3 regions of the Streptomyces sp. NPDC047917 genome follow, and region 3 is predicted to be linked to each of the others. Evidence: riboswitches for the same ligand, from Rfam matches in the RefSeq annotation. Region 3 holds a riboswitch; each other region holds the start of a gene.
The links. Region 3 has a riboswitch for thiamine pyrophosphate ahead of ACGF8B_RS35915 (thiamine ABC transporter substrate binding subunit). Riboswitches for the same ligand answer to the same signal wherever they lie in the genome.

Region 1: it holds a riboswitch for thiamine pyrophosphate, as region 3 does, so the genes downstream of both, thiO (glycine oxidase ThiO) here and ACGF8B_RS35915 (thiamine ABC transporter substrate binding subunit) in region 3, are expected to answer to the same signal.
Region 2: it holds a riboswitch for thiamine pyrophosphate, as region 3 does, so the genes downstream of both, thiC (phosphomethylpyrimidine synthase ThiC) here and ACGF8B_RS35915 (thiamine ABC transporter substrate binding subunit) in region 3, are expected to answer to the same signal.

What each region holds. Positions count from the first base shown of each region.
Region 1 covers NZ_JBIDCA010000005.1:371,847-381,655, reverse strand. The annotation lists gene thiS (sulfur carrier protein ThiS) at 1-192, opposite strand, end outside; gene thiO (glycine oxidase ThiO) at 189-1,373, opposite strand; TPP riboswitch at 1,371-1,483, opposite strand; gene ACGF8B_RS14505 (NAD(P)/FAD-dependent oxidoreductase) at 1,691-2,947, shown strand; gene ACGF8B_RS14500 (hypothetical protein) at 3,381-3,764, shown strand; gene ACGF8B_RS14495 (Rv2175c family DNA-binding protein) at 3,761-4,126, shown strand; gene thiE (thiamine phosphate synthase) at 4,232-4,885, shown strand; gene metF (methylenetetrahydrofolate reductase [NAD(P)H]) at 5,031-5,948, shown strand; gene ACGF8B_RS14480 (hypothetical protein) at 5,998-6,933, shown strand; gene ACGF8B_RS14475 (phytoene desaturase family protein) at 6,980-8,497, opposite strand; gene ACGF8B_RS14470 (DUF4126 domain-containing protein) at 8,528-9,145, opposite strand; gene ACGF8B_RS14465 (TetR/AcrR family transcriptional regulator) at 9,553-9,809, opposite strand, start outside.
Region 2 covers NZ_JBIDCA010000001.1:261,531-271,339, forward strand. The annotation lists gene hisC (histidinol-phosphate transaminase) at 85-1,164, opposite strand; gene ACGF8B_RS01110 (LacI family DNA-binding transcriptional regulator) at 1,535-2,647, shown strand; gene ACGF8B_RS01115 (metallophosphoesterase) at 2,806-3,879, shown strand; gene ACGF8B_RS01120 (hypothetical protein) at 4,062-4,886, shown strand; gene ACGF8B_RS01125 (hypothetical protein) at 4,940-6,262, shown strand; gene thiC (phosphomethylpyrimidine synthase ThiC) at 6,273-8,081, opposite strand; TPP riboswitch at 8,074-8,207, opposite strand; gene ACGF8B_RS01135 (YibE/F family protein) at 8,278-9,600, shown strand; gene ACGF8B_RS01140 (SsgA family sporulation/cell division regulator) at 9,680-9,809, opposite strand, start outside.
Region 3 covers NZ_JBIDCA010000018.1:39,938-49,746, forward strand. The annotation lists partial or broken gene ACGF8B_RS35895 (LOG family protein) at 1-193, shown strand, start outside; gene ACGF8B_RS35900 (SRPBCC domain-containing protein) at 227-679, opposite strand; gene ACGF8B_RS35905 (ABC transporter ATP-binding protein) at 892-1,917, opposite strand; gene ACGF8B_RS35910 (ABC transporter permease) at 1,920-3,533, opposite strand; gene ACGF8B_RS35915 (thiamine ABC transporter substrate binding subunit) at 3,671-4,780, opposite strand; TPP riboswitch at 4,854-4,970, opposite strand; gene rlmN (23S rRNA (adenine(2503)-C(2))-methyltransferase RlmN) at 5,012-6,118, opposite strand; gene ACGF8B_RS35925 (phosphatidate cytidylyltransferase) at 6,212-7,312, opposite strand; gene frr (ribosome recycling factor) at 7,312-7,869, opposite strand; gene pyrH (UMP kinase) at 8,047-8,823, opposite strand; gene tsf (translation elongation factor Ts) at 8,983-9,809, opposite strand, start outside.

The DNA.
Region 1 (9,809 bases), on a different contig from region 3:
CTCGACGCGGTCGCCGTCACGGAGCACGGCGGTGGACCACCGGCCGCGCGGTACGACGGTCTCGTTGACGGCGGCCGCGACACCGGTGTGCGCGGTGGTGAGCGAGGCGACGAGCGATGCCAGGGTGGTGCCGGCGGCGACCGGACGGGCCTCGCCGTTCACGGACACGGTGGGCGGTGCGGACTCGGTCATGCGGGCTGCTCCTGACGTACGGAGGCGGTGGCGGAGGCGAAACGGTGCGGGGTGAAGGGGCGGGCCGGCTCGGGCGGCTCGCCGCCGGTGAGGAACTCCGCCATGACGTCGCCGGTGATGGGGGTGAGCAGCACCCCGTTGCGGTGGTGGCCGGTGGCGAGGTGGAGGCCGGGCAGGGCGGTGGGGCCCAGCAGCGGGGCGTTGTCGGGGGAGGCGGGGCGCAGGCCGGCCAGGGTCTCGGTGAGCGGCAGTTCGGTGATGCCGGGGACCAGCTCGTGGGCGTCGCGCAGCAGCTCGTAGACCCCGCCCGCGGTGACCGCGGTGTCCCAGCCCATCTCCTCGCTGGTGGCACCGACGACCAGCTCGCCGTTCTCGCGCGGTACGAGGTAGACGTGGCCGCCCCGGACCACTGCCCGGATCGTCCGGCTCAGGAACGGCGCGTACCCGGCGGGCACGGTCAGCCGCACCACCTGGCCCTTCACCGGCCGGACCGGTGGCACCACCTCGTCCGGCAGCCCGGGCAGCCGCCCGCTGAGGCTCCCCGCGGCGAGCACGACCTGGTCGGCGGCCAGCTCCGTACCTCCGGCGAGCACCGCCCCGGAGGCCCTGCCGCCCACCACGCCCAGCCGCTCCACCCAGCCGCGGTGGAAGACCACCCCGGCCCGTTCACAGGCGGTCAGCAGGGCGGCGGCCAGCCGGCGGGGATCGATCTGGTGGTCGCCGTCGACCCGCAGGCCGCCCCGGACGCCCGGCGCGAGCATCGGCTCCAGCCGACGGCACTCACGGCCGGTGAGCCACTCCGATTCGAGGCCCGAACGCTGCTGGAGGGCATGCAGATCCCGCAGATGGGCACGGTCGTCGGAGTCCAGCGCGACGGCCAGCGTGCCGCAGGTGCGAAAGCCGGTCTCCTGGCCGCTCGCCTCTTCCAGCTCGGCCACGAAGGCCGGATAGCGGGCGGCCGAGGCGACGTTGAGGCCCAGCAGCAGCTGTTCGCCGTAGTGGAGTTCGGTGACGGCGGCCAGCATGCCGGCCGCCACCCGGGCGGCGCCGCCACCCGGTTCGGGGTCGGCCACCGCCGTACGCAGTCCGCGCTGAGCGGCCCGCCAGGCCGTCACCAGGCCGATGATCCCGCCCCCGATGACGAGGACATCGGATCCGTTCCCGTTCCGAGAAGAACGCATGGGCTTCCAGCCCCTCCCTTCGCCGGCATGACCCGGATCAGGTTCGTACGGTCGGAGGCCGCCCAGCCTCCCTCTCAGCCCGGTGCGTCCGGGCTCCCGCGAGTGTCTTACGTCGGCCACCCTAAACCCCGCCCCCACCGGACCGGTGCGGGAGCTGTCACACGGCCCGCCCGCCCGACGTCATCGCCCGCACCGGGAGGACGGCCGGATCCGGCCGGACAAGTGGTGGGAGCGGGAGCCGCGGCAGGGCGGCGGGACGAGCAGGGTCGGGCAACCCACCCTTTCCTGACGATCAATCAGGTGCTTATGGTGTACGGGTGAGCGATCAGCAGCAGTCAGAGCAGCCGGACCGGCGGACAGGACGCCGCGTCGTCGTCGTCGGCGCGGGCATGGCCGGGGTGCAGACCGCGGTGGCCCTGCGGGAACAGGGCTTCACCGGCCCCGTCACCCTGATCGGCGCGGAACCGCACCAGCCCTACGACCGCCCCCCGCTGTCCAAGGCGGTGCTGCTCGGCAAGGCCGAGGACTCCGCCTTCGACATCGACTTCGAGGCGCTGGAGATCGAGCTGCACCTGGGGCGTGAGGTGACCGGTGTCCGGCCGGACGCGCACGAACTGGACACCCCGGAAGGGCCCGTTCCCTACGACGCCCTGGTGATCGCGACCGGTGCCGAACCGGTCGTCCTGCCCGGCACCGAGGGCGTTCCCGGCGTCCATCTGCTGCGCACCCTCGACGACGCGGCACGGCTGCGGCCGGTCCTCGACGAGCAGCACGGCGTCGTGGTCGTCGGCGCGGGCTGGATCGGCGCCGAGTTCGCCACCGCGGCCCGCGCCGCCGGCTGCGCGGTCACCGTCGTCGAGGCCGCCGACCGGCCCCTGGCGGGCGCCATGCCCGCGGAGGTCGCCGCCCCGATGGCCGCCTGGTACGCGCAGACCGGCGCCGAACTCCTCACCGGGGCCCGGGTCGAGCGCATCGAGCCGGGCCGGGTGGTCCTCGCGGACGGGCGTACCGTCCCGGCCGGAGCGGTCGTCGTCGGAATCGGCGCCCGCCCCGCCACCGGCTGGCTGGCCGGTTCGGGCATCGCGCTCGGCCCCGACGGATCGGTGACCGCCGACGAGGCGCTGCGCACCTCGGCGCCCGATGTGTACGCGGTGGGCGACTGCGCCTCGTTCCCCTCCGCCCGGTACGGCGAACGCCTGCTCGTCCACCACTGGGACAACGCGCTCCAGGGCCCGCGCACCGCCGCCGCCAACATCATCGGCGCGGCGGCCGACGACGTCCCGGAGCCGGTGGCGTACGACCCCGTGCCGTACTTCTGGTCCGAGCAGTTCGACCGGTTCGTGCAGTACGCGGGCCACCACGGGAACGCCGACACCCTGCTGTGGCGCGGCGATCCGGCCGGACCCGCCTGGTCGGTGTGCTGGCTGCGGGACGATGTCCTGGTCGCGGTGCTCGCCGTCGGGCGGCCGCGCGATCTGGCCCAGGGGCGCAAGCTCATCGAGGCGGGGGCGCGGCTCGATCCCGAACGGGCCGCCGACCCGGCCGTACCGCTGAAGTCGGCGATCCGTCAGTAGCGTGCCGCAGGGCGTACGGGGGCGTCCGGAACGCGGGCGGCCCCCCTGGACGGCGGCCAGGAACCGGTGCATCTCGCTCTTCCTCCGCACCGGCGCGCACGCGGCCCGGACCGGCGGCAGGGTCACCGTCGACACCCTCACCGACCGGCCGGTGGTGAAGACCGTCCGGACCCCGCGCGGCACCGCTCCACCCATGTCGCCGTGCCGACCGGGCGCTCCCGGAAGATCCCGGGCTGCGTCCGGACCTCGAAGGGCCGGGTCACCACCACCGTCGGGCGGAACTCCGCGTACACCAACGACGACACGGTCCCCAGGACCGGGCAGCAGCAGACGACGCGCCGGCGCGACCACGGCGCGACCACCGTGACGACGAAGACCGGCACCGCGCACCGAGGCCCGCCGGCACGCCCGGTCCCACCCCATCGGCGTCGGCATGGACACCCCGCTGCACGGCGACCACGACACCTACGAACCGAAGGCCGCCGTCACCCGGCGCCGAGTGCTTCTCGCCACATCCAGGACGGTCCACGCGCACCGGTGGCGCACGGACGCGGTCACGGACGACACCGTGGACACGACCGGCGGCCCCGCCCGCGAGAACGGCGTGGTCCGGGCCGCCGGCGGCGCCTCGTCCGAGACGTACCGGGGCACCACCGGCACCGGGGCCCGCTGCTCGCGGTCCCTGGCGACCGCGCACGGCCGGGTCGCCCGGCGACCGGCAGGGCCACTGCCGCCTCGCCGGCGTGGCCGCGGTGGCCCTGAAGGGCTGAGTCCGGGTATCGGCTGTCGGCGCGGGATGGCAGGCTTGTCCCCGTGACCGAGATTGACGCAAAGATCGATGCTCTCGTCCCCGCCTGGCTGCACCTGCCCGACATCGCCGAAATGCTCGATGTCCAGGTGACGCGCGTGCGGCAGCTGGTCAAGGAGGGCCAGCTGATCGCCGTACGACGTGGTGAGAACCGGACGCTCCAGGTGCCCGCCGCCTTCATCGACGGCGACAAGGTGGTCAAGGGCCTCTCCGGCACCCTGACGCTCCTGAGGGACGACGGCTACAACGACGAAGAGATGCTTGAGTGGCTCTTCACCCCCGACCCGACCCTGCCCGGCACCCCCGCCCAGGCACTGAGCGAGAATCGCGGCACGGAGGTGAAGCGCCGCGCCCAGGCGCTCGCCGTCTGACGGCCGGCCGCAGGTGAGGCGCGGGCCGCGCGAGAGCGCGCGGCCCGCGCCCGCACCGACCGTCGACAACCGCTCCACCACGCTCTCCCAGGGGGGAACCGCACCATGTCCACGCCTCGCGCGCTGCTGTCCGACGCCCGGCTCTATCTGTGCACGGACGCCCGCAGGCGCCAGGGCGACCTCCCCGAGTTCCTCGACACCGTCCTCGCCGCCGGGGTGGACATCGTCCAGCTCCGCGACAAGGGCATGGAGGCGGCCGAGGAGCTCGACCATCTGGCCGTCCTCGCCGAGGCGTGCCGGCGCCACGGCAAGCTCCTCGCCGTGAACGACCGGGCCGACGTCGCCCATGCCATCGGCACCGATGTGCTGCACCTCGGCCAGGGCGACCTGCCGGTGCCCGCCGCCCGCGCCGTCATCGGCCGGGACGTGGTGATCGGCCGCTCCACACACGCCCGCTCCGAGGTCGACGCGGCCGTCGCCCAGCCCGGCGTGGACTACTTCTGCACCGGCCCCTGCTGGGCCACCCCGACCAAGCCCGGGCGGCACGCCCCGGGCCTGGACCTGGTGCGGTACGCCGCCTCGCTCGACCAGCCGCGTCCCTGGTTCGCCATCGGCGGGATCGACGCCGGCAATCTCGACGAGGTGCTGGACGCCGGGGCCCGTCGGGTGGTCGTCGTCCGGGCGATCACCGAGGCCGCCGATCCGGCCGCCGCCACCGCCGGCCTGGCCAGGAGGATCAGGGAGCGCGCCGCGGTGTGATCCGGCCGACCGGCCGGAAGCGGTCTCCGGCGGCCGGGAGGCGATATCCGGCCGACTGTCCGAGGGATGGACAAACAACCAGTCAATTCGGGCAATTCATGCTGGTCCGGTCCATCGGCCGTCGCGCTCTGGTTAACCTGCCGGTATGGCCCTTGGCACACCATCCACCAGGACAGATCACGCACGCACGGTGCGTGAGTTCCTCGCGACCGGCAAGACCTCGTACTCGTTCGAGTTCTGGGCGCCCAAGACCGAGAAGGGCGAGCGAAACCTCTGGAACGCGCTGCGCCGGGTCGAGGCGGTGCGGCCGAGCTTCGTCTCCGTGACCTACGGGGCCGGTGGCTCCACCCGGGCCGGGACGGTCAAGGCCACCGAGCAGATCGCGGCCGATTCCACCCTCACTCCGGTCGCCCACCTCACGGCGGTCAACCACTCCGTCGCCGAGCTGCGCAACATGGTTGGGCAGTACGCGGACGCCGGGATCCGGAACATCCTCGCCGTGCGCGGAGACCCGCCGGGCGACCCGATGGGCGAGTGGATCGAGCACCCGCAGGGCGTGCGGTACGCGGCCGATCTCGTCCGGCTCATCAAGGAATCCGGTGATTTCTGTGTCGGCGTCGCGGCATTTCCCGAGATGCACCCGCGATCGACCGACTGGGACACCGACATCCGGCATTTCGTGGACAAGTGCCGCGCCGGTGCCGACTATGCGATCACGCAGATGTTCTTCAATCCGGAGGACTATCTGCGTATGCGTGACCGGGTGGTCGCTGCGGGTTGCGAAACTCCGATCATTCCCGAAGTCATGCCACTGACCAGCGTCAAACAGTTGGACAGATTTGCGCAGCTCAGCAACGCGTCTTTCCCCTCGTCCCTGAAAGAACGCATCCTCGCCGCCAAGGACGATCCCGCCGCTGTACGCTCCATTGGCATCGACTTCGCAACGCAGTTCTGCGCGAGGCTGCGATCCGAGGGTGTGCCCGGACTGCACTTCATCACGCTCAACAACTCGACGGCGACGCTCGAAATCTACGAAAATCTCGGACTGCACAAGCAGTCGTGACCGGCCGTACCCGCCGCGACCCGGGGGGTGGCCGTAGGAGGGGGCGGGCATGGGCTGGACAGTCCTCTACATCGCGTTCGGAATCGTCGCGCTGTGGCTGCTCGGCGAGGTGCTCCTGCAGTACAAGGCGCGCCTGAGATGGCGTCTGCTCGCCTTCGCGGGCTTCGGCATCGTGGTCGTCGGCGTGCTGATGCCGTCGGTGTTCGTCATCGTCCTCGGCACGATCGCCTTCGCGACCGGCCAGACGTACGTCACGCTCTCCTTCCGGCGCGGGTTCTCCACCGGCTGGGCCATAGGGGGCAACCCCGGTGAGAGCCGTCGTCGTCGCGGCGGCGGCGAGCGGGAGGGCCGCGGGCCCACCCTCCAGGTGTCGGACCTGGAGATGGCGCACGACGAGAACGCCCCGCAGCCCGCCCCCGGGGCTCCGGCCGAGGCGGTCTACGAACCCGAGCCGATGCCGGACGACACCGGGCAGTACGGCGTCTACTCCGACCACCACCGGTCCCGGCAGGAGCAGGACCCCCAGGAGCAGCCCCAGCCCCAGTACGCCGCCTACGAGCCGTACACCGACCCCGCCCCGTACGGTTCCCCGGGCCAGGACGCCTACGCCGGGCACGACGCCTACGCCGGTCAGGACCCGCTCGCCGGGCAGTACGACTACGGGACCGACCGGCAGCAGTACGCCGCCTACTCCGACCCGTACATCGGGACCGGCACCACCGGCGGCGCCCCGCAGTACGACGCGTACGACGGCTACGGCAACGGCAACGGCTACGACAGCTTCGGCGGCCGGCAGGAGTACCCCGCCGACCCGTACGCCCAGCAGTACGCCACCGACACCCCGCCGGGCGGCGTCTGGGTGCCGCAGCAGCGCGAGGGCGAGCAGTACCCGGCCGCACCGCCGGAGCCGCCCGCACAGCCCGCCCCGTACCCGAACGGCTACAACAACGGCAACGGCTACGACGAACAGCAGTACCGCTACTGACGACGGACGGCTGCCCGGACCAGCGGGAGCCCGCGAGGCGCGGAGGTCACTGCGAGCCGCGGAAGTCGTCGCCCTCCACGATCAGCCCGGCGACCAGGGCTCCGGACATGCCCGCGTGCGCGAGCCCGCCGCCGGGGTGCGACCAGCCGCCCGCGGCGTAGAGCCCCGGCAGCCGGGTGCGATTGCCGGGACGCAGATACGCGCCGCCCGCCCCGGCCAGCGCGGGCGCGGGCACCGAACCGCCCTCGGCGCCGGTCTCGGCGGCCGTCTCGGCCGGCGTCCGCACCTCGGCGCGGAGCAGCCGCTCCCGTATCCCGGGCACGGCCGCGGCCGCCGCCTCGATCAGCGAATCGGCACACCGCTCGCGCACCGCCGGGTCCGTCCAGTCCACCGCGCCGTGCGGGGCGACCGTCGCCGTCAGGGTCACCGCCTCGTGGCCGTCGTCGGGACGGGTCGACGGGTCGTCGGGGCGCAGCACCGTCACCGTGGGACGCTCGGCGAGCCGTCCGCCGAACACCGCCTCGCGCTCCGCCGCACCGTCGGCCGGGTGCACCACCGTCCGGTGCGCGGTCTCCGAGGGCCGGGCGCCGCGCAACGAGAGCAGAACCATGAACCGGCCCGGCACCGATCCGTGCCCGGGGCCCGGCCGCCCCGCCATGTCGTCGTCCTGCCACAGCTCCTGACCCGGCACCAGCCCCGGCCACGGCCGGGCCCCCAGCACCACATGACCGGCCTCCGCGACCGTCCCGTCCGCCAGCTCGACGCCGGCCGCCCGGCCGTCCTTCTCGACGACCCGGGCCACCTCGGTGCCGAAGGCGAACTCGACCTTCCGGGCCAGGCACCGCTCGTACACCGCCCGCGCCAGGGCCCGTGTCCCACCGGAGACGTACCAACTGCCGAACGTCTCCTCCATGTACGGCAGCAGGGCCGCCGCCGCCGGTGCGCGCTGCGGGTCGAGCCCGTACGACAGGGCGTACCCGTCGAGGAGCGCGGCCAGCCGGGGGTCCGTCAGCTCCCACGCGCCGATCTCCGCGACCGTGCCCGCCTGCCGGGCGGAGCGCAGCAGGCGGCGCTGCCGGAGCGCCGGATAGGGATCGCGGCCGAGCACCTGACGGTCGGCGCGCAGCGGCTCCTCCAGGAGCGGGCGACGTGACCGGTCCCAGGCGTCGCGGGCCCGGTCCAGGAACCCGCCCCAGACCGCGCCCGCACCGCCGCCGAGCGCGCCGTCGAGCGCGGAGACGACCCCGGCCCGCGAGGCGTTCGGCAGCGAGACCGCCGTGCCGTCGGCGAACAGGTGGCGGCTCGCCGGATCGACCTGCGTCATCGTGACGCACCGCTCCAGCGGCTCCTTGCCGGTCTTCACGAACAGGTCGCGGTAGACGGCGGGCAGATGGAGCAGCGCCGGGCCGGTGTCGAAGACGAAGCCCTCATGGGCGTACCGGCCCACCGAACCGCCGAAGGTCTCCGACCGCTCGTACACCGTCACCCGGTGGCCTGCCACGGCGAGCCGGGCGGCCGCCGCCATCGCGCCCATCCCGGCGCCGATCACCGCAATACGTGCCATGTCAGTGACCTTAACGGCCGCCACCGACAGTCACCCCGGCGGCTGGTGCGCACCCGCTCCGGCCAGGCGTTTCTCCTCGCGCCGCTGGGCCCTGCGGCGCAGGAACCGGCGGATTCTGGAGGCCAGGAAGGCCACTACGACGATGCCCAGCAGCAACAGCGTCCCCGCGATGACCGCGGCCGCCACCGGATGGAATATCGCGAAGGTGACGATCCCGGCGACGCCGAGGTCCTCGGCGATGCTCACCGCGACATTGCTGAACGGCTCGGGGGAGGAGTTCACCGCCATCCTGGTGCCCGCCTTCACCAGATGGCTCATCAGCGCAGTGGACCCGCCGATCGCCGCCGCCGCGAGTTCCGGCAGTGAACCGCTCTCACCGGCCAGCAACGCGGCCACGACGGCACCGGCGAGCGGCCTGACGACGGTGTGCACCGAGTCCCAGACCGTGTCCACGTACGGGATCTTGTCCGCCACCACCTCGCACAGGAAGAGCACGCCGGCCACCACGAGGACATCGGTGCGCTGCAGTGATGCGGGAACCTCGTCGCTCAGACCGGTCACGCCGAAGACGCCGAGCAGCAGGACCACCGCGTAGGAGTTGATCCCGCTCGCCCAGCCGCTTGTGAATACCAGAGGAAGTACGGACACGGACGCGATCGTAACCAGATGGCGCAACGCCGGGGAGGGGTTCGGTGCGCAGGCCTGAGTATCCGTACCTAGGCGACGAGATGAGTAGGTGTGCGGATGGGCTCCCACCTGCGCGGACGGGAGAGTGGAGCGCACGGAGAGGGGCGCGGCTCCCGCACCGCCGACACGGGGCGGCGGAACGGTCGCGGCGCTCCCTCCGGCACGAGGGGAAACGAGGGAAATCGGGGGAAGCACGGGGGAGTTCGACGGAGAGTCCGGGGCCACGGGGGAGAACGGGGCCACGGGGGAAGGCTCTCCGGCAGCACGGAAGACGCCGGTCCGGCGGAGGCTCGGGGGGATCGAGCCTCGCCGGACCGGCGTCTTCCGTGCCGCGCGCGCCGCGATCGCCACGCGCCGGGCCGGGCGGGTCAGCGCCCGCTGACCCGCCCGTACAGGAGCAGCGACAGCGCCGAGTGCACATCGTCGATCGAACGCTCCGGCTGGAACGCCTGCCAGTCCAGGGCCGCCACCAGCACCATGCCGACCAGCGCGGCCGCCGTCAGCGGGATGTCGATCTCCTCGCTCAGCTCACCGTTGCCCACGCCCTCGCGCAGTACCCCCTCGACCACCGCGACGGCTTCCTGACGCACCACCAGGAGCGTGCCCTGCCAGGCCCGGTTGGTGC
Region 2 (9,809 bases), on a different contig from region 3:
CCGGACCGGCAAAAGGCCCCGCGCCTCGACGAACGAGGTGCGGGGCCCGGGCCCTTCGTCACGCAGGCGGTCTGCGCGGTCGCTCTACAGCTCCCTGCGGTACGACTCGGCCACCTTCAGGAACAGGTCGTTCGCCTCGTCCTCCCCGATCGAAACCCGCACGCCCTCGCCCGCGAACGGCCTGACCACCACTCCGGCCCGCTCACAGGCCGCGGCGAAGTCGCCGGTACGGTCCCCGAGCCGGATCCAGACGAAGTTCGCCTGGGACTCCGGCACGGTCCACCCCTGGCCGGCCAGCGCCCGCTGCACCCGCTCGCGCTCGGACACCAAGGAACCCACCCGCCCCAGGAGTTCGTCCTCGGCACGCAGTGAGGCGACCGCCGCGTCCTGGGCGAGCTGACTGACCCCGAACGGCACCGCCGTCTTGCGCAGCGCGGCCGCCACCGGCTCGTGGGCCACCGCGAAACCGACCCGCAGACCCGCCAGACCGTACGCCTTGGAGAAGGTCCGCAGCACCGCCACATTGGGCCGGTCCCGGTAGATCTCGATGCCGTCCGGCACCTCGGCGTCGCGGATGAACTCCCGGTACGCCTCGTCGAGCACCACCAGCACATCGCCCGGCACCCGGTCCAGGAACCGCTCCAGCTCGGCCCGGCGCACCACGGTGCCGGTCGGGTTGTTCGGGTTGCAGACGAAGATCATCCGGGTGCGGTCCGTGATCGCGTCCGCCATCGCGTCGAGGTCGTGCACCTCACCGCCGGTCAGCGGCACCTTCACCGAGGTCGCGCCGCTGACCTGCGTGATGATCGGGTACGCCTCGAAGGAGCGCCAGGCGTAGATGACCTCGTCGCCCGGTCCCGACGTCGCCTGGAGCAGCTGCTGTGCCACACCGACCGAGCCGGTTCCGGTGGCGAGGTGCGAGAGGGGCACACCGAAACGGTCGGCCAGCTCGTTCATCAGACCGGTGCAGGCCATGTCCGGGTAGCGGTTGAAGTTCGCGGCCGCCGCCAGGGCGGTCTCCATCACCCCGGGCAGCGGCGGATACGGATTCTCGTTGGAGGACAGCTTGAACGCGACCGGTCCACCGGCGGCAGCCGGCTTGCCCGGTACATAGGCGGGGACGCCGTCCAGCTCGGCACGCAGCTTGGGGCTCGTCTCGCTCACCGCAGGTCCTCCTCGATCGTCTGTACACATCAATACTGCTCACCTTATGAGGATTGAGCGCCGCTGCGAATGGCCGGAGCGCCCAATCGTCCGGTGCGACCAGGAATGGGGGGAGCGCCCTTCGGTCCGGCGCGCGCCGGTGGCTCACTCCGTGGCGCGCGTCCCTCGAAGAGGTGAGATGAGACCTCTTCGAGACATCGACCATTTAGTAGGCCCATCGGGTTCGATGCATGACACACTACGGTCAAGCCCTCCAACACCCTTGGTTTGCAAGGCATTTGGCCTTTGATGATCATGCAAAAACGTGCCTGTCAACGAGTGAATATGCGACCAGGCCAACCACCCCTCCGAGCCCTACTATCGGCTCGCCATGACAGCAGCAGGGAAGCACCAGGTGAGCCGGACGGACACACCCCGGCGCGGCGGCCGGCAAGGACGAGCGGGAATCCGGGACGTGGCCGCCGCCGCAGGGGTCTCCATCACGACCGTCTCCGACGCGCTCAACGGCAAGGGCAGGCTCCCGGACGCCACCCGCCGCCATGTCCGCGAGGTCGCAGAGCGCCTGGGCTACCGCCCTTCCGCCGCGGCCCGAACCCTCCGTACCGGCAAGTCCGGCCTGATCGGCCTGACCGTGACGACCTACGGGGACGAACCCTTCACCTTCACCGAATTCGCGTACTTCGCGGAAATGGCCAGAGCCGCCACCTCCGCCGCGCTCGCCCGCGGTTACGCCCTCGTCATCCTGCCCGCCACCTCGCGCCACGACGTCTGGTCGAACGTCGCCCTCGACGGCACCGTCGTGATCGACCCGTCCGACCAGGACCCGGTCGTCACGGAGCTGGTGCGCCAGGGGCTGCCCGTCGTCTCGGACGGACGCCCGGCCGGAACGCTCCCGGTCACCGCCTGGGTCGACAACGACCACCGGGCCGCCGTGCTCGACCTGCTCGACCATCTCGCCGCCGCCGGGGCACGCCGCATCGGCCTGCTCACCGGCACCACCACCGACACGTACACCCGCCTCTCCACCACCGCGTACCTCCACTGGTGCGAGCGCGTGGGCCAGGACCCGGTGTACGAGTCCTACCCAGCCCACGACCCCTGCGCGGGCGCGGTCGCCGCCGACCGGCTGCTCGCCCGCCCCGACCGCCCCGACGCCGTCTACGGGCTCTTCGATCCCAACGGGACCGATCTGCTGGCGGCGGCCCGTCGGTACGGCCTGCGCGTCCCCGAGGACCTGCTGCTGGTCTGTTGCAGCGAGTCCACCGTGTACGCGACGACCGAGCCCCCCATCACCACCCTCTCGCTCAAGCCGCGCAGGATCGGCACCGCGGTCGTCCAGCTCCTGATCGACGCCATCGAGGGCGTGGACCACGACGGACCGGTGGAGCAGGTCATACCGACCGAACTCATCGTGCGGACCTCCTCGCAACGCCGTCCACCCCGCACGACGGTCAGCGCGCCCCGCTCTCCGGCAGGGGATTGATCAGTAGATTTCGGACCAAACGGCCGGTGAACCCGACGTGCGTCCGGATTCACCACCCCTGGTGCGTCACAGAGCACGATCCGCATTCCTATGATGGGCGCACGACACCGCGGACCGCCCCGACCAGCAGGGCCCGTCAGGTGTACGGCGGCGCGACGGTGGTGGAGGGGTCGATGACACAGGGGGCCGGTCAGGAACCCGTGGTGCGGACGGCGACGTTGCGCGACTTCCGCGTACCGCCCTATGCCCAGAGCCCGGTGCCGCCGCCTTCGGCGCACCCGGGCAACGCCGTCCCCGGCGACGTGCCGCCGGACGGGTACACGCCCACCGCGCGCGATCTTCCGGTGATCAACCGCGGTGACACCGTGGAGGTCCCGACGGTCCCCGACCCGCTCCCCGCCCCGGAGCAGGGCCGTGGGCCGCTGTATGTCGTCGGTGACGTCCACGGCTATCTGGACGAGCTCCACGCCGCCCTCGCCGAGCAGGGCCTCATCGACGCCGAGGGCAAGTGGTCGGCGGGCAACGCCCGGCTCTGGTTCCTCGGCGACTTCACCGACCGGGGCCCGGACGGCATCGGAGTCATCGACCTCGTGATGCGCCTGTCCGCCGAGGCAGCGGCCGCCGGCGGCTACTGCAAGGCCCTGATGGGCAATCACGAGCTGCTGCTCCTCGGCGCCAAGCGCTTCAACGACACCCCGGTCAACTCCGGTGCGGGCACCGCCACCTTCCAGGCGGCCTGGCTGCTCAACGGCGGCCAGAAGAACGACATGGAGCGCCTCCAGGACGTCCACCTCCAGTGGATGTCCCGGCTCGACGCGGTCGTCGAGGAGGACGGGCATCTGCTGATGCACTCCGACACGACGGCGTACCTCGAATACGGCAGCACGATCGAGGACGTCAACGACACCGTGCACGCCATTCTCACGCGCAACGACGCCGATGAGTGCTGGGACCTCTTCCGGAAGCTCACCAAGCGGTTCGCCTTCCGCGACGAGTCGGGTCCGCAGGCCGTCCGGGAACTGATGGCGGCCTACGGCGGACAGCGCATCGTCCATGGTCACAGCCCCATTCCGTACCTCCTGGGCGAGGTCGGCTCGGAGGACGGCGAGGACGGTTCCGGCCCCGTGGTCGAGGGTCCGCACGTGTACGCGGACGGGCTCGCCATCGCCATGGACGGCGGAGTGACCATGGCCGGAAAGCTACTGGTCGTCCAACTGCCTCTGCATGACTGACGCACTTCCGGGAAGACGGTCCCACGACCTGACCACGCCGACCGCTGGGCCTATTTACGGAAACCCCCTGTCACCCCGTGCCGTGGGCGCTCTACCATCGGCGTATCAGTAGCAGGCTCTCCTCCGTTTCCGCCCAACTGCTCGCGTTCAGCGGGCACTCAGGCCCGACGGAGCATCGGGGGATGCACATGAACAGCGCTCCGCACCTGCTGGCCGAGGACCGACCCGAGTACGAGCGGATCCTCGACGACGCACTGCGTCATGCCCATGAACGGCCGGATCTGGCCGCGGTCGGCGAACGGCTCAATGCCGTGCAGCTTCGCACCATGGCACTGGACGCCACCGAGCTGATCACCGCGACGGCCGCCACCGAGTACAAGCACTACGTGGAGGCCCGCGAGGAACTCCGCGGCCCCGCCGACGGGACGGACGAGGAGGCGAGCCCCGGCCCGGGAACGGGCCGTTCGCATCAGTCGGGCGCCGGCATAGGAGCCGTCGTCACGGTCCTGGCACCGGTGCTCGCCGGTACCGCGGCGTTCATATTCCTGCTGGCCGGCTATCTGCTGAGGCTGCTCGACCCGGCGCCGTCCTTCGCCTCCACCATGGTCTCGGCGGGCTGGTTCTTCGCCGCGGTCACGGCCGCCGCGATCCTGGTCGCCGCCGTCGGGCTGCTCATCACGGCACTGCGCAACGGATCGGCGGCCCAGCCCGTCGAGGACGACGAGGAGGAGCTCCCGGAGGACGTGGCGCGGGCCAGGGAGGCTTGGCGTCACGCCCTGCTGGAACGCGGCATCCTGCCGTTCCTGCGGGACGCGCTCGCCGATCCCGACGCCGCTCCCGCCTCGCGCACCCCGGTCCGCTCCGCGAACCGCATCCCGAAGATCGGCTACAGCCCGCCGGACTTCTCCAGCCCGGACAACGGCCCGTCGGCAGGCCCCCGGCCGACGTTCACCTCACCGGACTTCACCAGCCCCGACTTCGGCGGTCCCGAGCACGAACCGGACTGACCCGACCGGTGCCCGGTCGCCGCCCCGGAAGCGCGAGCCTCCGGGGCGGCGACGTGTCCGGACCGGTCCGCGGCCGGCAGCCGGATCCGGTCGCCGCGAACTCCTTGGACTTCTCCGCCGTACCCGCCTCGATCTCCGACTGCGGACCGCCGTGCTCGCGCCGGATGCCCTGGGAGATCTTCATCGAGCAGAAGGGCGGACAGCACTGGCCCGGCGCCTCCCTCTCCGGTGTGACGTCCTACTATGCGTCAGTCCTCCGGCGGATCCGGATCATCGTGCGGCAAGGAAGGTCCATGCGCCTGTCCAGCTACGTCAAGAAGGCCGCCATGGGCGCGGCGGCGATACCCCTCCTCGCCGGGTGCACAGGGGAACAAGGTGCGGGCGGGGCCGTGGAGCGAGCCGAGAAGAGGCCTGCGTCCTGGACGGACCTGCCGGTGCGGACAGGTGCACGGGACGTCGTCCACACGGACACCGACCACCGGTCGTACGAGGTCAGGCTCACGGTCAAGAGCCTGGTCCGGGGCTCGGAGGAGGACATGCGGGGGGCGCGCGTGGACAAGGAGCTGAAGGGCACGGTCCCCCACTACCTCACCTTCGAGGTCACCAACACCGGTCGGGAGAGGATCCCCGCTGCCTACATGGTCGACAGCGACTTCACACTGAACGGCACCGACTGGGCAAGCGGGGAAAAGGTCCACGTCAGCGGCGGCAGGCCGGGCGGGGTCGACCTGCCCTGCGCCGACGCCGCGCCGAACTCGCTGGCGCCCGACGACTCGTACAACACCTGCGTGACCTACGCGCTGCCCGAGGGCGTCGGCGTGCTGTCGCTGACGCACCACGCCGACGGCTACCTCGACGAGGGCGGAGCGGTCGCCATCTGGCCCGTCGAGGGCGGCCTCAAGGCGGCGTCCGCCGGGCTGGCGGAGCCGGGCGACATCGTCCGCGTCCGGTGGGACGCCCGCGAGGACGGCGTCCTCGAACTGCCCGCCACGCTGGTCTCCGTACGCCGGGGCAGCGCGGGCGACCTCGCGGGCCTGGACCTCGACCTCAACGAGAGCGAGCGGCACGGCGTCCCGTACTACGTGTCGGTCACCTACACCAACACCGGTCCGAAAGACCTCTACACCAACCAGGCCGACCGCGTCCGCCTGCTCACCGAGGGCGGTCGACAGATACGGGGTAAGACCCCCTTCGTCCTCGACACGAAGATCCCCGGCTGTCCGTCCGACTGGGTCGCCCGGACGATACCGCCGGGCGACAGCGTGACGGAGTGCAGCATCCACCTGGTGACGGACGACGGCGACAAGCCGTTCGCGGTGGGTTTCGCGGAGGCGGGCCGGCCGGGACTGGTGGCCTGGCGGGCCCCCCTCCGCTGAGGCGGCCGGGTCAGTCGGCCGTCCTGCCGCCCGTCTCCGCGAGCGGCAGGTACACACGGTTGCCTGCTGCCGCGAACTCCTTCGACTTCTCCAGCATCCCGGCCTCGATCTCTTCGGGCGTCGAGCCGGCGTCGCCGCCGAACTGCTCTGTGATGCTCCTGCTGATCTTCATCGAACAGAACTTCGGACCGCACATGGAACAGAAGTGCGCCGTCTTCGCCGGCTCGGCCGGCAGCGTCTCGTCGTGGAACTCCCGTGCGGTGTCCGGGTCGAGGGCCAGGTTGAACTGGTCCTCCCAGCGGAACTCGAACCGGGCGTCGGAGAGCGCGTCGTCCCAGTCCTGTGCCCCGGGGTGCCCCTTGGCGAGGTCCGCCGCGTGCGCCGCGATCTTGTAGGTGATGACGCCGGTCTTCACATCGTCCCGGTTGGGCAGGCCCAGGTGCTCCTTCGGCGTGACGTAGCAGAGCATCGCCGTACCCCACCACGCGATCATCGCCGCGCCGATGCCGGAGGTGATGTGGTCGTACGCCGGCGCGACATCGGTGGTCAGCGGGCCGAGCGTGTAGAACGGCGCCTCCTCGCAGATCTCCTGCTGGAGGTCGATGTTCTCCTTGATCTTGTGCATCGGGACGTGGCCCGGACCCTCGATCATGGTCTGCACACCGAACCGCTTGGCGACCGAGTTCAGCTCGCCGAGCGTGCGCAGTTCGGCGAACTGCGCCGCGTCATTGGCGTCGGCGATCGAGCCGGGACGCAGCCCGTCGCCCAGTGAGTACGTCACGTCGTAGGTCGCGAGGATCTCGCAGAGCTCCTCGAAGTGCTCGTACAGGAACGACTCCTTGTGGTGCGCGAGGCACCAAGCCGCCATGATCGAGCCGCCGCGCGAGACGATTCCGGTCTTGCGGCGGGCGGTCATCGGTACGTACGGCAGGCGCACGCCGGCGTGGACGGTCATGTAGTCGACGCCCTGCTCGGCCTGCTCGATGACCGTGTCCTTGTAGATCTCCCAGGTCAGCTCCTCCGCCCGGCCGTCGACCTTCTCCAGTGCCTGGTAGAGCGGGACGGTGCCGATCGGCACCGGGGAATTGCGCAGAACCCACTCACGGGTGGTGTGAATGTTGCGGCCGGTGGACAGATCCATGACGGTGTCGGCGCCCCAACGCGTCGCCCACGTCATTTTTTCCACCTCCTCCTCGATGGAGGACGTCACCGCGGAGTTGCCGATGTTGGCATTGACCTTCACCAGGAACCGCTTGCCGATGATCATCGGCTCAATCTCCGGGTGGTTGACGTTGGCGGGCAGCACGGCCCGGCCGGCCGCGATCTCCTCGCGCACCACCTCGGGCTCGACGTTCTCCCGGATGGCCACGTACTCCATCTCCGGGGTGATCTCGCCCCGGCGGGCGTACGCGAGCTGGGTCACCGGCTGTCCGTCCCGGCTGCGGCGCGGCAGCCGCGGTCGGCCGGGGAAGACCGCGTCGAGGTTGCGCAGCCCGCCACGCGGCGAGGTGTGCTTGAGCCCGTCGTCCTCGGGGCGGGCGGGGCGGCCCGGGTACTCCTCGGTGTCGCCGCGGGCGATGATCCAGTTCTCCCGCAGCGGTGCGAGCCCGCGACGGACATCGGTCTCGACGGTGGGATCGGTGTACGGACCCGACGTGTCGTACAGCGTCACGTCCTTGCCGTTGGTGAGGTGCACCTGACGGACCGGCACCTGGAGGTCCGGGCGCGAGCCCCGGACGTACCCCTTGTGCCAGCCGGTGGACTTCCCGGCCTCGTCGCTCTGGTTCGAGGCAGGCGTGCGTGCGTCCGATGTGGTCATGAGACCTACTCCCTACGCCGGCATTACCCGGTAACAGGTTCGGCGGTCGGCGCAGCCTGTCCCGTACGGACGTACGGAGATCAGCGCCCTCTCAGCCCGGTGCTCCGAGCTCCCGCGTGTGCAAAGGTTCCTCCACGCTAGCGCCCCGTCCCGCCTGCTGAACAGTGGGCCCGTCCCTTCTTGCGATGATCGGCCGGTGACGTCCCCCCGAATCGACCACGAACCACAGAGCCATCAGCACGGCCACTCGCACAGCCATGGCCCTGCCGCACCCGTCTCCACGCACCTGCGCAAAGTCATCGCGGCCGTACTGATCCCGTTCGCCACCGCCGTCGTCGTCGGTCTGGTGGCCCTCTGGCCGGGGGGTGCACCGCCGCACGAACGGACCGGCGTCGGATTCGACCGGCAGACCCAGCAGGGAAAGGTGGTGAACATCGTCAAGGTGGACTGCAAGGAGGTGAACGCGGCCCGGACGCCCATCGACGGAGGCACCACGCCTCCGTCGGAAAGCGGGCAGGGGCTGTGCAAGAAGGCCAGGATCGAGGTGACGACCGGTCATGACAAGGGCCGGACGTTCATCGAGATCATCCAGCCCGACACACCGCGTCAGCTGCGCGACGGTCAGGGCGTGGTCGTGGCGTACGCCCCCGACGCGCCCCGTGATCTGCAGTACTCGGTGACGGATGTGAACCGGAAGTTCCCGATGGCCCTGCTGGCCGGGATCTTCGCCCTGGTCGTGGTCGCGGTGGGACGCATGCGCGGGGTGATGGCGCTGGTCGCGCTCGCGGTCTCGTTCGCCGTGCTGACCCTGTTCATCCTCCCGGCCATTCTCCAGGGCTCGAATCCGCTGCTCGTCGCGGTGGTCGGGGCCGGCGCGATCATGCTGATCGCGCTCTACATGTGCCACGGCCTGACCGCCCGTACCTCGGTCGCGGTGATCGGCACGCTGATCTCGTTGCTGCTGATCGGGCTGCTCGGATCGCTCTTCATCGGCTGGGCGAGCCTGACCGGCAACACCGACGACAACACCGGCCTCATCCATGGCCTGTACCCGCACATCGACATGAGCGGTCTGCTTCTGGCCGGTGTCATCATCGGTTCGCTCGGGGTCCTCGACGATGTGACCGTGACCCAGACATCGGCGGTCTGGGAACTCCACCAGGCGAACCCGACGTTGGGTGTGCGGGGGCTCTACCGGGCGGGGATCAGGATCGGGCGCGACCACATCGCCTCGGTCGTCAATACGCTGGTGCTCGCCTACGCGGGCGCGGCACTGCCGTTGCTGCTGCTGTTCTCCGTCGCGCAGAGCAGCGTGGGGACGGTGGCCAACAGCGAGCTGGTGGCGGAGGAGATAGTACGAACGCTGGTCGGATCGATCGGACTGGTCGCCTCGGTGCCGGTGACGACGGTGCTCGCCGCGCTGGTCGTCTCCGCGGACCGCACAGGGCTCGGCGCGGAAGCCGGAGCTTCGGCACCCGTACGGACCGGGAGGGGCCGTCGTCGCAGGACGAAGACCTGAGCGTCTCCACAGGTGAGTAATTCACCCATTCGGCAGGTGCCGTGTTCGACCGGCAAGCCGGTCGGCGGCGCCGTTGTGCTCAGCCGGCGTTCTGTTCCTCGGCGAGAATCCGGCCCAGAGCGTCTTCGAGATTGCCCTCGAAGTCACCCAGCGTGCACTCCTGCCCGAGTGGCACAAGCTTGTCGGTCCGGTCGAGAAACGCCACAAGT
Region 3 (9,809 bases):
GAACTACTACGGCTCGCTCGGCGCTCCGACCCCGATGGTGCTGGTGGGCCGCGCCCACTGGACGCGCGCCCTGCCCGCCTGGCCGCTGCTGCGCGCGCTGGCCGCAGGCCGGGCGATGGAGCCCCGGATCGCGCTCGTGGACACGGTGGACGAGGCCCCGGGGGCGCTGGCCCGGCTGTCGGCGAGGCCGTAGGCCGGGCTGTCGGCGAGGCGCCGTAGGCCGGGCTCAGAAGGACGCGAGCCGGGTCACGAGCGCGTCGAAGAAGGCCTCCCAGCCGTCCTCGGCGGCCGCGTACTGCTCGGCCGTGAGGTTGCCGCCGCGCTGCTGGAAGACCATCTCGGTGGTCCCGCCGCGGCGCTCGGTGAAGGTGGCGGTGACGGTCTCGCCCTCGGCGCCGGCGGGCGCGGAGGCGTCCTTCAGGCTGAACACCAGCTTCTCGGGGGCCACCACCTCCCGGTAGACCCCGTGGAACGGCATCTCGGTGCCCGGCACCACGATGACCAGACTCCAGGCTCCGCCCGGCCTGACGTCCATCGACACCCGGTCCAGCGGCACCTCGGCGTCGCCGCCGTACCAGGCCGCGAAGTGCTCGGGCGTCGTCCAGGCCGCGAAGACCTTCTCCGGCGGGGCGTCGAGGATGCGGGTGATGTCGATGCCCTCGCGTGCTGACTCGGTCATGTCCCTGTCCTTCCCGGAGTCTTCCGGATCCGCTGCACGGCCCCGGGGCCGTCCGCGAGGACGTTCCAGGGGGTCCCCAGGGGCGGTCGGCGCCGCGCTCCGGGGCCATCCGGCAATCCTCCGGCCGATGGGCGGCTCCCGCGACCGGTGGGCGCCGGCCCCGGACCGCTCACCCGGGGCGGAGGTCGGGGCGGACGGTCAGGGACAGGCAGTCAGGGGCGGGCGGGCAGAACCACGGTCTCGGCCGCGTCGAAGCCGGCCCCGACCGTCGCACCCTCCTCGGGGACGTCCCGCAGCGCGCACTCCGCCTCCAGCTCCGGGCCGTCCCGAGGCACCAGCCGCACGGCGACGTGATCGCCCCGGAACGTACGCGTCCCCACCACACAGCGCAGCCCCTGGTCCGGGGCGCCGATCCGGACCCCGGCAGGGCGCACCAGCAGATCGCACGCCCCCTGCGGTGAGCCCCCGGGCACCGGCACCTCGCCCCACACCGTGTCGGCGACGGTGCCGCTCACCGTCGCCCCGACCACGTTGTCGAAGCCGAGGAACCGTGCGACGAAGGCGGAGGCGGGCCGCTGCCAGACCTCCAGCGGGGTGCCGACCTGGGCGATCCGGCCGTCCCGCATCACCACCACCCGGTCGGCCAGCGCGAACGCCTCGCCCTGGTCGTGGGTGACGGCGAGCACCGTGGTGCCCAGGCGGCCGAAGAGCGTGCGCAGTTCGACGACGAGCCGCTCGCGCAGCCCGCGGTCGAGCTGACCGAGCGGCTCGTCCAGCATCAGCAGCTTGGGGCTCGGGGCGAGGGCCCGGGCGAGGGCGACGCGCTGCTGCTCACCGCCGGACAGGGCGGCGACGGCGCGGCGTTCGGCGCCGGGCAGGCCCACCAGGTCGAGGAGTTCGCCGACCCTGTGCTCCTGGTCGCGGCGCGACACCCCGCGCATCCGCAGCCCGAAGGCCACGTTGGCGCCGACATCGCGGTGCGGGAAGAGCTGGTGGTCCTGGAACATCAGGCCGAGTCCGCGCCGGTGCACCGGCACGCCGGCCTGGTCCGCGCCGTCCAGCAGCACCCGGCCGCCGTCCGGCGGGTGCAGTCCGGCGACCACCCGCAGCAGGGTGGACTTGCCGCTTCCGCTCGGTCCGAGCACACACACGATCTCGTGCTCGGCGACCTTCAGGTCCACCGCGTCGAGCGCCGCCCGCTCGCCGAAGCGAACCGTGGCCGATTCCAGTGTCAGCATTTCTAGAACTCCCCGGACCGGTCCGTGCGGATACGTTCGAGCAGCAGCAGCGAGACGGCACAGACCACCATCAGGATGGTGCTCAGGGCCATCGCCTGGCCGTAGTTGAGCTCCCCGGCCCGCCCCAGCAGCCGGGCCACGGCGACCGGCAGCGTCGGGCGGTCGGGCCGGGCGATGAACACCGTCGCGCCGAACTCACCGAGCGAGACGGCGAACGCGAAACCGGCCGCGACCAGCAACGCCCGCCGCACCAGCGGCAGATCGACCTCCCGCCAGGCCCGCAGCGGCGAGGCGCCGAGCACCGCGGCCGCTTCCCTGAGCCGCCCGTCCACCGCGCGCAGGACGGGCAGCATGGTCCGTACGACGAAGGGCACACCGACCAGCGCCTGGGCGAGCGGCACCAGGATCCAGGAGGTCCGCAGGTCCAGCGGCGGCTTGTCCAGGGTGATCAGGAAGCCGAAGCCGACGGTGACCGCGGACACCCCGAGCGGCAGCATCAGCAGCACGTCGAAACCGCGCACCAGCCGGCCGGCGCGCCGGGTCAGCGCCGCGGCGGCGAGCCCGCCGATGACCAGTGCGATGACCGTCGCGACCAGCGCGTACTGCAGGGAGTTCCAGATCGCTTCGAGCGGCGCGACCAGGAACGTACCGCCGCCCGCGTCCACGGATCCCAGCGCACGGTAGAAGTCGAGGCCGTGGCCGCCGGTGGTGTCCAGGGAGCGCTCGACCAGTACCCCGAGCGGCAGCAGGATCAGCAGCAGCACCGTCAGCAGCACCCCGCCGAGCAGCGCCCACTGCCCGGCGCCGCGCGGCCTGCGGGCGGTCTGCGCGGGATCGACCAGCTTCAGCGCGGTCTCCCTGCGCCGTACGGTCCAGGCGTGCACGGCGAGGATCGCGCCGACTGCCGCGAACTGCACCAGCGTCAGCACGGCGGCCGTCGGCAGGGCGAGCAACTGCGCGGTCTGCCGGTAGATCTCCACTTCGAGGGTGGCGTAACCGGGACCGCCGAGGATCTGCACGACCCCGAAGGAGGTGAAGGTGAAGAGGAAGACCATCAGCGCGGCAGCGGCCACAGCGGGTGCCAGGGCCGGCAGGGTGACCCGCCGCCAGGCGGCGAACCGTCCCGCGCCGAGCACCCTGGCGGCCTCCTCCTGCCGGGGGTCGAGCTGGGACCACAGGCCGCCGACCGTCCGGACGACCACCGCGTAGTTGAAGAAGACATGGGCGAGCAGGATCGCCCAGACCGTGGTGTCGAGCCGTACGCCCCAGAGTTCGTCGAGGAAGCCACCGCGTCCCAGCAGCGCCAGGAAGGCCGTCCCGACGACCACGGTCGGCAGGACGAACGGCACCGTGACGACCGCCCGCAGCAGTTGCTTGCCGGGGAAGTCGAAGCGGGCGAAGACATACGCTCCGGGCAGCGCGATCAGCAGGGTCAGCGCGGTCGAGGCGAGCGCCTGCCAGGTGGTGAACCAGAGGACCTCGCGGATGTCCGGCCGGGCCAGCACCTCGCCGATCCGGCCGAACTGCCAGACGCCGTCCACCTTCAGGCCGCGGCCGACGATCGCGGCGACCGGGTAGGCGAAGAACAGCGCGAAGAACGCGACGGGCACGGCCATCAGGCCGAGCCGCACCGCGCTCCCGCGCCGGGCCTTCGCACGGGCGGGCCCCGCCGCGCGGGTGCGCCTTCCCGGGCCATCCGTCCCGCCGGTCCCGCCCGTCCCGCCCGCGTCCGTTCCGCGTACGGGGCTCTTGGCTACTTCACTACGAGCGAGGACCACGACTGGACCCACTGCTCACGGTTCTTGGCGATCTTCTCCGGGGCCACGGTCGCCGGCCCGTCCACCGTCGCACCGAACTTGGTGAAGAGCTCCGGCAGCGCCGCGTCCTTGACGACCGGGTTGACGAACATGTTGAGCGGCATGTCCTCCTGGAACTTCTTGCTGATCAGGAAGTCCAGCAGGGCCTTGCCACCCGCCTCGTTCTTCGCGCCGTTCAGCAGACCGGCGAACTCGATCTGCCGGAAGCAGGTCCCGGTGGCGACGCCGGTCGGGGCCTGCGCCGGCTGCGGCTTCGCGTACAGCACCTCGACGGGCGGGCTGGAGGCGTACGAGACGACGAGCGGCCGGTCCGCCTTGGCCTTCTTCCCGCCGGCCGATCCGGAGAACTCCTCGTTGTACGCCTGCTCCCAGCCGTCGACGACCTTGACGCCGTTGCGCTCCAGCTTCTTCCAGTAGTCCTGATAGCCGTTCTCGCCGTAAGTGGCGACGGTGCCGAGGAGGAAGCCGAGGCCGGGCGACGAGGTCCCGGCGTTCTCGGTGACGAGCAGGTCCTTGTACGCGGGCTTCGCCAGGTCGTCGAAGGACTGCGGCGGCGCGAGCTTCTTGTCCGCGAAGTACTTCTTGTCGTAGTTCACGCAGATGTCGCCGGTGTCGACCGGGGTGACCCGGTGCTTGTCGGCGTCCAGCCGGGTGTCCGCCGCGACCCGGTCGATGCCCTTCGCCCGGTACGGCGTGAAGAGCCCGCTGTCGAGGGCACGGGAGAGCAGGGTGTTGTCGACGCCGAAGAACACGTCGCCGCGGGGGGAGCCCTTGGTCAGGATCTCCTGGTTGAGCGCGACCCCCGCGTCGCCGCTCTTGAGCACCTTGACGGTGTAGCCGGTCTCCTCGGTGAACTCCTTCAGCACGTCCTTGGAGGCATTGAAGGAGTCGTGGCTGACGAGGGTCACGGTCTTGGAGCCCGAGCCCTTCGTGCCGCCGGAACCGGCCGAGTCGTCGGAGCTTCCGCAGCCGGCGAGTGCGGTGACGCCGAGCGCGGCGGCGACGGCCGACGCCGCGAGCTGCCTGGTCCTGCGCGTGGTGGTCATTGTGGATTCCTCCTGGGTTTTGGCCAGGAAGAGACGCGGCCCTGCCCGCGGAAAGCGGGCAGGGCGCAACAGCATGAGTTGATGACCGAACTTCCTACCCGGAATGACCCGGGCGAGGTTCAGAGGGTCTGCGGCCGACCTGTCCTCGGTGCCGCACTCTCAGCGCTGTGGCGCTCCCCTGTCGGAATATGAAGTTGATTTCAGGCCCAGATTACACGGGCCACTTCCGGCTCAGCGCTCGGCTGCCGCCAGCTGCCCGCAGGCCCCGTCGATCTCCTGACCGCGGGTGTCCCGCACGGTGACCGGCACCCCGTGGGCGGCGATCGCCTCGACGAACGCCTTCTCGTCCTCGGGCCGCGAGGCGGTCCACTTGGAACCGGGTGTGGGGTTCAGCGGGATCAGGTTGACGTGCACCCGCTTGCCCTTGAGGAGCCGGCCGAGCCGGTCGCCGCGCCACGCCTGGTCGTTGATGTCGCGGATCAGCGCGTACTCGATGGAGATGCGACGGCCGGACTTCTCCGCGTACTCCCACGCGGCGTCCAGCACCTCGCCGACCTTCCAGCGCGTGTTCACGGGTACGAGGGTGTCGCGCAGCTCGTCGTCCGGCGCGTGCAGCGAGACGGCGAGGCGGCACTTGAAGCCCTCGTCCGCGAAGCGGAGCATCGCCGGCACCAGACCCACGGTGGAGACGGTGATCCCGCGCTGCGAGAGCCCCAGCCCGTCCGGCTCCGGGTCGGTCAGCCGGCGGATCGCGCCGACCACCCGGTTGTAGTTGGCGAGCGGCTCGCCCATGCCCATGAAGACGATGTTGGAGAGCCGCGCCGGACCGCCGGGGACCTCTCCGTCGCGCAGCGCCCGCATGCCGTCCACGATCTGGTGGACGATCTCGGCGGTCGACAGATTGCGGTCGAGTCCGGCCTGTCCCGTGGCGCAGAACGGGCAGTTCATCCCGCAGCCGGCCTGCGAGGAGATGCACATCGTGACCCGCTCCGGGTAGCGCATCAGGACGGACTCGACGAGCGTCCCGTCGTGCAGCTTCCACAGGGTCTTGCGGGTGGTGTCGTCGTCGCAGCTGATGTGGCGGACCACCGACATCAGGTCGGGGAACATCGCCTCGGCGAGCTTGGCCCGCGATCCGGCCGGGATGTTGGTCCACTCCGCCGGGTCGGGCGCGTACCGCGCGAAGTAGTGCTGCGAGAGCTGCTGGGCGCGGAACGGCTTCTCGCCGATCGCGGCGACGGCTTCCTTGCGCTCGGCGGGCGTGAGGTCGGCGAGATGCCGCGGCGGCTTCTTGGCTCCGCGGGGCGCGACGAAAGTGAGTTCTCCGGGCTTAGGCATGGTTCTTCCAGTGTCGCAGACAGAACAGTGAGGGCCCGCCGTCCTGTGGACAGCGGGCCCTCACTCGTAAAGTCCCAGCTCAGGACCCTGTTCTCAGGTGGAGCCGACGAACAGCACCAGCAGCAGCCAGACCACCGGGGCGGTCGGCAGCAGCGAGTCGAGCCGGTCCATGATGCCGCCGTGCCCCGGCAGCAGCGTGCCCATGTCCTTGATCCCGAGGTCCCGCTTGATCATCGACTCGCCCAGGTCCCCGAGGGTGGCGCTGGCCGCGACCGCGAGCCCGAGCAGCAGCCCCTGCCACCAGGAGCCGCCGTCGATCAGGAACTGCATGCACAGCGCGCCGGCGACCATCGCGAAGGCGACGGCCCCGAACAGGCCCTCCCGGGTCTTTCCGGGACTGATGCGCGGTGCCAGCTTGTGCTTCCCGAACCGCCAGCCGACGGCGTACGCACCCGTGTCGCTGACCACGGTCAGCAGCAGGAAGGTGAGCACCCGCTGCGGCCCGTCGTCGGCGGTCAGGAGCATGGCGACGAACGTGGCGAGGAACGGCACGTAGAACACCGCGAACACACCGGCCGTGACGTCCTTGAGGTAGCCCTCGGGCGGTTCGGTCATCCGCCAGACGAGCACCGCCAGCGCGGTCAGCGCCGTCGCCGCCCAGGCGCCTTCGGCACCCCGGACGTAACCGGCGACGACCATCGCCGCGCCGCCCACCGCCAGCGGGACGAGCGGTGCCTTGATGCCCTTGCGCTCCTGGAGCCGCGAGGTGAGCTCCCAGAGGCCCACGACGACGGCCACGACGATCACGCCGACGAAGACGGCCTTGACGATGAACAGCGAGGCGACGATGACGGCGCCGAGCCCCACACCGACCCCTATGGCGGCTCGCAGATCACGGCCCGCACGTTTCTTCTGCGGGGGCGGCGGCGCGGTGGACATGGGCTCCTGCGGCTTCTCGTCACGGAACAGGGGGCCGCCGCTCAGGCGTCCGGCCCCCTGGTCCCGGTCATCACGGTCGTCAGCGTCTCTGCCTGCGTCGTCTCTACCTGCGTCGGGAACGTCCGGCACGATGGGCATGGGCCGAGTCTGCTGGGCGTCATACACATCGTATGCAGGACCCGCCGGGGCCGCCTGCATCTCGGGCGCACCCCAGCGACCGGCTCCCTGCGGGGCGCCCCAGGAAGAGTCGTTCATCAGACTTCGAGCAGCTCGGCTTCCTTGTGCTTCAGCAGCTCGTCGACCTGCGCGACGTACTTCGCGGTGGTGTCGTCGAGCTCCTTCTCGGCGCGGCGCACCTCGTCCTCGCCCGACTCCTTGTCCTTGACCAGCTTGTCGAGGGTCTCCTTGGCCTTGCGGCGCACCGCGCGGATGGAGATCTTGGAGTCCTCGGCCTTGCTCTTGGCCACCTTGATGTAGTCGCGGCGGCGCTCCTCGGTGAGCTCCGGGAAGGTCACCCGGATGATATTGCCGTCGTTGCTCGGGTTGACGCCGAGGTCCGAGTCGCGGATGGCCTGCTCGATGTTGCGCAGCGCGGTCTTGTCGAACGGCGTCACGACGGCCATGCGCGGCTCGGGCACCGAGAACGAGGCGAGCTGGTTGATCGGGGTCAGCGCGCCGTAGTAGTCGGCGACGATCTTGTTGAACATCGCCGGGTGCGCACGGCCGGTACGGATCGCGGCGAAGTCCTCTTTCGCGACGACTACGGCCTTCTCCATCTTCTCCTCGGCCTCGAGGAGGGTTTCTTCGATCACCACGTGCTCCTGCGTGTCTTGAGTGGCCCGTCGTGCCGGGGCCCGGCGGGTCCTGCGTCGCGTCCTCACCTGCACGGTGTCCGACCGGCAGGCCGTTGTCCATCCTTCGGGGCCGGTCCCGGGGTTCCCCCGGGGGCCCGGACCTCCCCGTCGTACTCCGGGAAGGTCCCCCGGTTCTCAGGCCCGGGTGCTCCGGTCACTCACGAGCGTGCCGATCTTCTCACCCTTGACCGCGCGGGCGATATTGCCGGTCGCGGTCAGCTCGAAGACGAGGATCGGAAGGTCGTTGTCGCGGCAGAGCGTGATGGCGGTGGCGTCGGCGACCTTGAGATCGCGGGCGAGAACCTCGCTGTACTCGAGCGCGTCGAACTTCACCGCGTCGGGGTTGCTCTTCGGGTCGGAGTCGTAGACCCCGTCCACCCCGTTCTTGCCCATCAGGAGAGCTTCGGCGTCGATCTCCAGGGCGCGCTGGGCGGCAGTGGTGTCGGTGGAGAAGTACGGCATCCCCATGCCGGCGCCGAAGATGACGACGCGGCCCTTCTCCAGGTGGCGCACGGCGCGCAGCGGGATGTACGGCTCCGCGACCTGCCCCATGGTGATGGCGGTCTGGACGCGGGAGTCGATGCCTTCCTTCTCCAGGAAGTCCTGGAGCGCCAGGCAGTTCATGACCGTGCCGAGCATGCCCATGTAGTCGGACCGGGCCCGGTCCATGCCGCGCTGCTGGAGCTCGGCGCCGCGGAAGAAATTGCCGCCGCCGATGACGATCGCGATTTCCGCGCCGTCACGGACGACCGCCGCGATTTCGCGGGCGATGGCGTGTACGACGTCGGGGTCGACACCGAGACCCCCGCCGCCGGCGAACGCCTCTCCGGACAGCTTCAGCATGAAGCGTCCGGCCACCTTGCCGTCGTCGCGCTTGTGGTCACCTTTTGCGGCGTCCGCGCCCTTGTTCATGGAGATTCTCCTCGTGCACATACGAAGAAGGCCATTGCCGGTGGGTCTGGTGTCCCTCAGCGGCAATGGCCTCCTCGTCAGATCTGCGGTCGTACGGCGTGAGTGCGGCCGACGACTGCACTAGACCCTATCGGGGTCCACCGTGTTTCGCGGACGGACTCAGATGCCGACCTTGATGCGCGAGAAGCGCTTCAGGGTGACACCGGCCTCGTCCAGGACCTTCTGGACGGACTTCTTGTTGTCCAGCGCGTACGGCTGGCCGAGGAGGGTGGCCTCCTTGAAGAAGCCGTTGACGCGACCCTCGACGATCTTCGGGAGAGCGGCCTCGGGCTTGCCCTCGGCGCGCGTGGTCTCCTCGGCGACGCGGCGCTCGGCCTCGACGACCTCGGCCGGGACGTCCTCGCGGGACAGGTACTTCGGGGCGAACGCGGCGATGTGCTGCGCGATGCCCTTGGCCAGCTCGGCGTCGGCCTTGTCCAGCTCGACCAGGACACCGATCTGCGGCGGCAGGTCGGGCATGGTGCGGTGCATGTACGCGGAGACGAACGCGCCGGAGAACTGCGCGAAGCGGTCCAGGACGATCTTCTCGCCGAGGTTGGCGTTGGCCTCGTCGACGTACGCCTGGACGGTCTTGCCGGCCTCGATCTCGGAGGCGAGCAGCGCCTGGATGTCGGCCGGGGAGGTGGCGGCGACGTGGGCGGCGAGGGTGTTCGCGACGTCCTGGAACTTCTCGCCCTTGGCGACGAAGTCCGTCTCGCACTTCAGCTCCAGCAGAACGCCGGACGTCTGGTCCTCGGAGATGACGGAGACGACGGCACCGTTCTCGGCAGAGCGGCCCTCGCGCTTGGCGACGCCCTTCTGACCCTTGATACGGAGCGCCTCGACGGCCTTGTCGACGTTGCCGTCGGCCTCGTCGAGGGCCTTCTTGCAGTCCATCATGCCGGCGCCGGTCAGCTCGCGGAGCTTCTTGACGTCAGCGGCGGTGT